Regions from separate parts of the Nocardia sp. FBN12 genome, predicted to be linked through region 1. Evidence: riboswitches for the same ligand, from Rfam matches in the RefSeq annotation. Region 1 holds a riboswitch; each other region holds the start of a gene.

What was found. A riboswitch is a leader RNA that binds a small molecule or an ion and turns the genes downstream of it on or off. The one in region 1 is predicted to bind S-adenosylmethionine.
Region 2: it holds a riboswitch for S-adenosylmethionine, as region 1 does, so the genes downstream of both, ACWZHB_RS33390 (bifunctional o-acetylhomoserine/o-acetylserine sulfhydrylase) here and ACWZHB_RS26505 (rhodanese-like domain-containing protein) in region 1, are expected to answer to the same signal.
Region 3: it holds a riboswitch for S-adenosylmethionine, as region 1 does, so the genes downstream of both, ACWZHB_RS30155 (aminotransferase class V-fold PLP-dependent enzyme) here and ACWZHB_RS26505 (rhodanese-like domain-containing protein) in region 1, are expected to answer to the same signal.
Region 4: it holds a riboswitch for S-adenosylmethionine, as region 1 does, so the genes downstream of both, ACWZHB_RS04590 (amino acid ABC transporter permease) here and ACWZHB_RS26505 (rhodanese-like domain-containing protein) in region 1, are expected to answer to the same signal.

What each region holds. Positions count from the first base shown of each region.
Region 1 covers NZ_CM132926.1:5,614,048-5,616,241, forward strand. The annotation lists gene ACWZHB_RS26500 (O-succinylhomoserine sulfhydrylase) at 1-642, opposite strand, end outside; gene ACWZHB_RS26505 (rhodanese-like domain-containing protein) at 653-1,069, opposite strand; SAM riboswitch class IV at 1,087-1,206, opposite strand; gene ACWZHB_RS26510 (Rv0361 family membrane protein) at 1,252-1,710, opposite strand; gene ACWZHB_RS26515 (FAD-dependent oxidoreductase) at 1,901-2,194, shown strand, end outside.
Region 2 covers NZ_CM132926.1:7,111,457-7,113,650, reverse strand. The annotation lists gene ACWZHB_RS33395 (NADP-dependent isocitrate dehydrogenase) at 1-296, opposite strand, end outside; SAM riboswitch class IV at 723-833, shown strand; gene ACWZHB_RS33390 (bifunctional o-acetylhomoserine/o-acetylserine sulfhydrylase) at 916-2,194, shown strand, end outside.
Region 3 covers NZ_CM132926.1:6,406,745-6,408,938, forward strand. The annotation lists gene ACWZHB_RS30150 (AAA family ATPase) at 1-764, opposite strand, end outside; SAM riboswitch class IV at 1,083-1,197, shown strand; gene ACWZHB_RS30155 (aminotransferase class V-fold PLP-dependent enzyme) at 1,239-2,194, shown strand, end outside.
Region 4 covers NZ_CM132926.1:904,281-906,474, forward strand. The annotation lists gene ACWZHB_RS04585 (amino acid ABC transporter ATP-binding protein) at 1-98, opposite strand, end outside; gene ACWZHB_RS04590 (amino acid ABC transporter permease) at 95-1,075, opposite strand; SAM riboswitch class I at 1,233-1,327, opposite strand.

The sequences.
Region 1 (2,194 bases):
GGAGTAGACCACCACGTCGGCGCCGAGTTCGAAACCGCGCTGGAGCAGGGGGGTGGCGAAGACGTTGTCCAGCACCACCTTCGCGCCCGCGGCATGGGCAAGCTCGGTGACCTTGCGGACATCGACGAGAGTCTGCATCGGGTTGGCGGGGGTCTCGAAGAAGACGGCCTGGGTGGAGACCGACAGCGCCTGCTCCCACTGGTCGAGGTCGTCACCGTCGACGAAGACGGTTTCGATGCCCCATCGCGGGAGGATCTCGTTGCAGACCACGAAACAGGATCCGAACAGGCTGCGGGCGGCGACGAGACGGTCGCCCGCCTTCAGCAGGGCACCGAGCGCGGTGAACACCGCCGACATGCCGGACGCGGTCGCGAAGGCGGCTTCGGCGCCGTCGAGCAGGCGGATGCGCTCCTCGAACATCGCCACGGTCGGGTTGCCGAACCGGGAGTAGACGAAGTGCTCGACGTCGCCGGTGAACGCGGCCTCGGCGGCTTCGGCGCTCTCGTAGACGAAACCCGAGGTCAGGTACAGCGCCTCGGAGGTCTCGTCGAAGCCGGAACGGCGCAGGCCGCCACGCACGCCGAGCGTGCCGGGACCGACGCCCTCGGGCAGTGGCTTGTCGAACGAACCACCCGTGATCATGCTTTTCTCCTTAAGCCTGACGCCACGGCAGGCCGACAGCGCGCCAACCGGTGCTGCCGCGCTGACCGAACGCGTCGGGACCACCTTCGAAACCGTCGAGCACGTTGTAGGACGGTGCCACGCCCGCCGCCGTCGCCAGGTTCGCCGCGTGCGCGGAGCGCTGGCCGGAGCGACACAGGAACACGACCGGTGCGTCGTCCGGGCGACCGGCGAGTGCCTTCTCGAGCTGCACGCCGAACGCGGGGTTGCGGGTGCCGGTGCCGTCGACCCATTCGATGAAATGGGCCGGGCGTTCGATGGAGCTGGTGTCGGGAATGCCGATGTGTGCCCACTCGCCTTCGGTGCGCACGTCGACCAGCACGGCGCCGGGGTGCTCGGTGAGCAGCTCCCACGCCTTCTCAGGGGTGATGTCGCCGGCGTAAGTCATGTCGATCCTCCTGCGTGAATCCGCTCTTGCCGTGCCGGAAATCCCCGAACACACGGCCAGGTCGTCACCCGGAGCACCCCACCGCGGAGGAGGGTTGCCGACCAGCGAGCCGGGGCTTGATGCTGGCACTCATGACCTTGCGATCTGAGATTGCCTCGGCACCGGTCATCGTGTCAAACGATTCAGAAGGTGCACACCAGCCACGCGCTGTCCACGCGGGTCAGTTTCCAGTTGCTCGCCGCCGGGTTCCCGTTCACCACGAGCGCGGCGTCGATTTTGGCGCGGTCGCCGTTCACGGTGGCGTTCTCGAAACCCTTGCCGTCGATCGTGACAACCGATTTCGGGCCGCCGAGCTGTTCGCCGAGGCCGGAGGACTCTTCGCTGAAGCCGGGGCAGGCCACGCCCGCCGGCGGACGGAGCTCGCTGCGCGAGCGCGCGTCGATATAGTTGGTGACGGCGGCCGCGAGACGGTCGGCCTCTGTGACATTTTTCTCAGCGGGTGAGAGCAGTCCGCCCGCCACGATGCCGATGAGCACGATGATCGCGATCACCGCGGCCGCGACGAACGGGACGATGGAACGCTTGTCGGTCTGATCCACCACTACGGGCTGGTCGTCCGAGCCTGTTTGCTCCTCGTTCATGTTGTAATCCTGACAGACCCGCGCGAGCAGCTACACCGCGCGCCGGGTGGCCGCGACGCCGCAGCTAGAATCGCCTTGATCGGGGCCTGCTATGGCCTGGGGTATCAGCTGCCAGTAAGCGGATGTCCGACTTAGCCTAAGCTAAGTTGACGCCGTCAAATCAGTTCTCGACCAAAGGGTGCGCGTAAAGATGACCGAACAGAGTGCAGCGACTCGCCCACTTCGCATTGCGATCGTGGGTGCGGGACCGGCCGGTATCTACGCCGCCGACGCGTTGATGAAGTCCGATGCCGACGTGAGCATCGACCTCTACGAGCGCATGCCCGCGCCCTTCGGCCTGATCCGCTACGGCGTCGCCCCCGACCACCCGCGCATCAAGGGCATCATCACCGCCCTGCACAAGGTCCTCGACAAAGACCAGGTCCGCCTGCTCGGAAACATCGACTACGGCACCGACATCACCCTCGACGACCTGCGCCAGTTC
Region 2 (2,194 bases), 1.5 Mb from region 1:
ATGGTGCCGTTGGGCGAGCGCCACATTTTCTTGAGGCCGAACTCTTTCACCCGCGCTTCGTCGGGGGTGATGGTGGCGCACTTGACGCCCACGCCGTACTTCTTGATGGCATTGGCCGCGTCGACGGTGACCTGGTCGTCAGTCTTGTCGCGGTACTCGATGCCGAGGTCGTAGTACTCGAGGTTCACGTCGAGATAGGGATGGATCAGCTTGTCCTTGATGAACTGCCAGATGATCCGGGTCATCTCGTCGCCGTCGAGTTCTACAACGGTGCCTTCAACCTTGATCTTGGACATGGATCTTCGTGTCCTCCTCGGTGGGTGCCCTTATTGCACGGCTAGGCGAACACGCTTGTGAGCGGACCCCAGCAGTTCCAACAGACAACGTATATGCCCCGCGTTGTCTGCGGGACGTGTGGTGCAAACAAGACGAGCGTACTGCTGTCCCCCACCTCACCGCGACGGGAGGCCCCACTGTGCGGGACGGCGCGAAGCCACCCCGCCCCGACCGCCCTTCGGTACCCGATCGGGCCCTGACCGGCTACTGAACGGTAACAACCGGGCCCGCGTGGTGACGCGCGCCCGGTCAGCCTGCGATCGGCACCGCGGCGGCGAGGCATCAGCTCGTGCCCGAATGTTCGAACACCGTCGAACGAGTGATCTTCAGCCGAAATGCGGGGGAAGTTTCCGCCTGCGGGAGATGTCCGGTTAACATGACGGCAAGGTCATGAGTACCAGCGCCAAGCCCCGGCTCGCTGGTCGGCAACCCTCCAGCTGCGGTGGGGTGCTCCGGGTGATGACCGGGCTCTCGAAAGTCGAGAGCAAGCGCGCATTGCAGGAGGCCCCCATGTGTTGTTGCCAGTCGATCCGACCCAATTGACGAGATCCCCCGGCTGACACCCATTTGGAGCACGACATGACCGACTCATCCCTGCCCGAGAACTGGTCCTTCGAGACCAAGCAGATCCACTCCGGCCAGGCACCCGACGCCGCCACCGGCGCGCGCGCACTGCCGATCTACCAGACCACCTCGTACGCGTTCCGCGACACCGAGCACGCCGCCGCGCTGTTCGGTCTCGCCGAGCCGGGCAACATCTACACCCGGATCATGAACCCCACCCAAGACGCGGTGGAGCAGCGCGTGGCCGCGCTGGAAGGTGGCGTCGCGGCGCTGCTGGTGGCCTCCGGCCAGGCCGCGGAGACCTACGCGATCCTGAACCTGGCGGGCGCGGGCGACCACATCGTGTCCAGCCCGCACCTCTACGGCGGCACCTACAACCTCTTCCACTACTCGCTGCCCAAGCTGGGGATCACGGTCTCGTTCGTCGAGGATCCCGATGATCTCGCGCAGTGGGAAGCCGCGATCCAGCCGAACACCAAGGCGTTCTACGGCGAGACCATCGCCAACCCGAGCAGCGCGGTGTTCGACATTCCCGGTATCGCCGGCATCGCGCACGCACACGGCCTTCCGCTGATCGTCGACAACACCGTCGCCACTCCCTACCTGATCCAGCCGCTGGCGCACGGCGCCGACATCGTCGTGCATTCGGCGACGAAGTACCTGGGCGGGCACGGTGCGGCCGTGGCGGGTGTCATCGTCGACGGCGGCACCTTCGACTGGACCGTGCGCGACGCCGATGGCAACGCGCGTTTCCCCGGCTTCACCGAGCCCGACCCCAGCTATCACGGTGCGGTGTTCGCCGATCTCGGCGCGCCCGCGTTCGCGTTGAAGGCGCGCGTGCAGTTGCTGCGCGATCTGGGCGCGGCGGTCTCGCCGTTCAACGCCTTTCTCATCGCCCAAGGCATCGAGACGCTGAGCTTGCGGGTCGAACGGCATGTCAGCAATGCCGAGACGGTCGCGAAGTTCGTCGCCGAGCAGCCGGGCGTCGACGCCGTGTTCTACGCGGGCCTCGAGTCCTCGCCCTGGCACGCGCGGGCCAAGGAGCTGGCCCCGAGGGGCGCTGGCGCGATCGTGGCGTTCGAGCTGGCGGGTGGTGTCGATGCGGGCAAGAAGTTCGTGGACGCGCTCAGCCTGCACAGCCATGTAGCTAACATCGGTGATGTGCGTTCTCTCGTGATTCACCCGGCGTCGACCACGCACTCGCAGTTGACGCCCGAAGAGCAGCTGGCGGCCGGTGTCACTCCCGGCCTGGTCAGGCTCGCGGTGGGCATCGAGGGAATCGACGACATTCTGG
Region 3 (2,194 bases), 790 kb from region 1:
AAGCGTCGCCACACGGCCGGGTCGAGCAGGTCGGCGTGGTTGGTCGCGCCGATGACGAGGCCACCGCCGGTCGGCCAGTCGTCGATCTGTTGCAGTAGCACCGTCACCAGGCGTTTCAGTTCGCCCACGTCGCGGTCGTCGTCGCGGCGTTTGGCGATGGCGTCGAGCTCGTCGAGCAGCAGCACGCACGGCCGCTGTTTGGCGTAATCGATGGCGTGGCGCAGGTTGGTGCCGGTCTTGCCGAGCAGGCTGCTCATGATGGTCGCCAGGTCGAGCACCACCAGCGGCAGCGACAGTTGGTGAGCCAGCCAGGCCGCGGCCATCGTCTTGCCGACGCCGGGCGGACCGACGAACAGCAGGCTGCTCGCCGGGGTGAGATCGGCGGCGGCCAGCCGGTCGGCCTGCTTGCGTTCGTCGACGATCTGGGTGAGCACGGCGTAGGTTTCGGCGGCCAGGATCGGCACTTCGGCGGTGGAGCCGGGCGCGATCACCCGCAGCAGCGGCAGCCGGCTGTCGCCGTCGACCGGAATCGGCGTATCCACTTCCGCGCGTAGGGGATTGGCGCGCGTGGGGTTCTGTCGCAGCAGCGCGATGAGCGCATCGGCGAGCTGAGGGCTGGCATGGCGGTGTCGCCGCGCGGCACGCCGCACGAACATCGCGACATCCTGTTCACGCCCGGCCAACGCCAATCTGGCCAGGTGGACGAATTCATCGGGCAGATCGGCGCTCACGTCCGCCGAAGTGGAGCTCAAGGCGTGTGACATGGTCTTCTTCCGATCGTATGCGTGGACTGTTTTCGCTTCACTCGATCGTACGGCGTCCATCATGGGCAAAGTTCACCCCTTGTGTACCGGTTTGACATCGGACCCCACCCGCAGCGCCACATTGATCTGCCGAGCCCTCAGCGCAGCAATTCCCTTCGTCGGATGCTAGTTCCGCCACGCCGGGTCATGGGCGATTCTTTTCGCTTCGGGCGTGCCCAGCGGGCGCTGGTGTGCAGTGTTCGAGGCGCTGGTGCGCAGTGCTGGCACTTTCGGCGCGGTGGTTGACATCGCCCGCGGTCGTCTGTCACTCTCGTTGCAGGTCACGAGTACCAGCGTTCAGCCCCGGCTTGCTGGTCGGCAACCCTCCTCCGCGGTGGGGTGCTCCGGGTGACGACCTGGCTGACGTCCGGATTGGGCGCGGCAAGCGCGGGCCAACTCTTGTGGAGCGGGTCCCTGAGCCGACGGGATTTCGTCATGACTGCTGTAATCGACCCCACCTGTGCCATCGCCGCTGTCACCGGCGCTGACCTGCAGGTTCCGCTCGTTCAAGGCGGTACCAGCTCCTACGCCAACTTCGACTACGCGGCAAGCGCGCCTGCGTTGAAGCAGGTCACCGACCGGATTTCGCAGTTGCTGCCGTTCTACGCCAGCGTGCATCGGGGCGCGGGGTACGCCTCGCGGATCTCCACCGAGTGCTACGAGGCTTCGCGGGGATCGGTCGCCCGGTTCCTCGATGCCGATGACGACCAGGTGGTGGTGTTCACGCGCAACACCACCGATTCGCTGAACCTGCTGGCCGGGTGCGTGCCGGGGGAGACCGTGGTGCTCGATATCGAGCATCACGCGAACTTTCTGCCGTGGACCGAGCACGGCCGTCGCGTCGTGCGGGCCGCCGCCACGGTCGAGGAGACGATTCAGCGTGTGGTCGCCGAGCTGTGCAGCAAGCCTGCCGCGCTGCTCGCGGTGACCGGAGCGTCCAACGTCACCGGTGAGGTGCTGCCGCTGGAACGGCTCGCACGCGTCGCTCACCTGTGTGGTGCGCGCATCCTCGTCGACGCCGCTCAGCTGGCTCCGCATCGCCGGATCTCCCTGCGCGAGACGGGGATCGACTACCTCGCGTTCTCCGGGCACAAGCTGTACGCGCCGTTCGGTTCGGGCGTGCTCGTCGGCCGGCGGGACTGGCTGGACCAGGGCGAGCCCTACCTTGCCGGTGGTGGTGCGGTGCGCGATGTCGGCGTGACAGAGGTCGAGTGGGCGTGCGCGCCCCAGCGGCACGAGGCCGGATCGCCGAATGTTCTCGGCGCGGCCGCTATTGCCGCCGCGTGCGACGCACTCGCCGCCATCGACCCCACCGAACTCGTTGCCCACGAACGCTTCCTTGCCGATCGCCTGCGCGACGGACTCTGCGCGATCTCCGGTGTCGACCTGGT
Region 4 (2,194 bases), 2.7 Mb from region 1:
ACGACCTCGCCGGTGCGCACCGCCAAGTCGATCCCACGCAACACCTCGGTGCCGTTGTAGGACTTGCGAATTCCTCGTGCCTGCACCGCGGCGGTCATCGGGTGGCTCCTCGGGGTGCGGCGGCGATCTCGGTGACCTTGGCGCGTACCCGCTGCCACGGCGTCGGCGGTAGCTCACGCTGGGCGCCCTTGGCGTAGTGCCGTTCGATGTAGAACTGGACGATCGTCAACGCGGTGGTGAGCACGATGTACCAGGCCGTGGCCACCATCAGCAGCGGCACCACCCGGCCGTTGCGGCCGAAGATCACCTGCACCTGGTAGAACAGCTCGGCGATCGCCATCACCGACACGATCGAGGTGCCCTTGAACAGGCTGATCACCTCGTTGGCCGCGTTGGGCGCGATCGTGCGCATCGCCTGCGGCAACACGATCGTGCGGAACTGCCGCCAGCGCGGAATCCCCAGCGCGGCAGCCGCTTCCAGCTGGCCCGCGTCGACGGCGAGCAGACCGGCCCGGATCAGTTCGGCCGAGTACGCCGCCTGATGCAGGGCCAGGCCGATCACCGCCGCGGTGAAGCCGCTGATGACGCCGTTCACCTCGAAATCGAAGAACCCGGGCCCGAACGGAATGCCCACGGACAGCCGGGGATACAGGTACGCGATGTTGAACCAGAACAGCAGCTGCACGATCAGCGGGATCGAACGGAACGCCCAGACGTAGGTCCAGGCGATCACCCGCAGCACCGGATTGTTCGACACCCGCCCGATCGCCAGCAGGGTGCCGATGGCGAAACCGAGGACGGTGCCCCACAGGGTCAGCTCGATGGTCACCCGGAGGGCGGCCAGCACGGACTTCGCGGTGAAGTACTGGGCGAATGTGCCCCAGTCCCAGCCCGGATTGGTGATCAGACCGTGCGCGAACTGGGCCACCAGCAGCAGCGCGATCGCGGCGACGACCCACCGCCACGGGTGCCACGAGCCGGCGATCCGCGGAAGATCGTCGGCGGATTCCGGTGCGGCGGGCGGCGCGTCGCCCGGCGGTGCGGTCTCGGCGCCGGAGACGGCGGACGCGGTCATAGGAGTCCTTCGGGAACAGTGGAACGAGGCACAGTGACCTCCACCCGGCCAGTTACGGGTTCGCGAGCTGGCGGCACTCAGGCCGGACAGGCAATCGCGGTCACTCGGCACTGGTCGATATGGCGGCGGCGGTATCCCACGGTCAGCACGGCAATCTCCTCCATCGAACCCGGCAGAAGCACCCACACCCTCGAACAGGGCGGGTTGCTGCGACGTCGTAGAGCCAGGTCTCTCGGTCGCTCTGGATGGTTGTGCTCCGGCGTTGCGTCCCGAGCTGAATCAGCATGTGGCACAGATGCCGTGGCGGCAACGGTAGAAATCAGCGTGAGCGCAGAGCTTGGAACCGGGTATGGATGTGGGCACAATTGCCCCGGTTCGGCGAGGTCACTGAGCTGCGGTGGGGTTAGCCGCAGAATTGCGACGCGCCGAACGGCCGGTTACTTCACCTGCCCGGATTCACCCGCTGCGCGCGGTAGCGTCGGCCTTCTCTGCGTCGATGAGGAGTACGTCGTGATCATGCCGCGCCGTTCCACCACACTGACCTCGCTGACGGCCTGCGCCGCCGCGCTGGTGCTGGCCGTGTCCCCGGCCGTCGCGGAACCGGCCGCCCCGGTGACGCCCGCCGTCACCCGGGACGCACCGAACTCCACGCCCGCCGCGGGTGCCGGTGATCTACTCGGCGCCTATCAAACTGTCGTCGAGACGCTGAAAGCGATGGGTATCCAGCCGTTCCTCTACCCCACGGTGGCCGCGAACTGCACCGGCGACGGTGCGGGCCTGGTCCCAGCGGTCGCGGGCGCGGTGCCGGGCCCGTGGCCGGCGAACACGCTCCCGATCCCCGGTCTTGACCTGTCCGCCGTGAAATCGGGCCAGACCCTGTTCACCTTCCTGCCCTACGGTCTGGCTCCCGACACCGCCGCGACGAAAACCTCGGGTATGCAGGTGGCCTGGCTCAATATCAGTACCGGGCGGGGCGGTATGGCGTCGATGGGGCCGATCGCGGACATCGTGCGCGCGATGGTTCCGCCCGGGGTTCCTGTCGAACTGCGTCCACTCGCCGAAACCGCGATCCGCGACTTCCTCTTCGCCGCGATTCCCGTCGGTGGCGTCCGCGCGGTC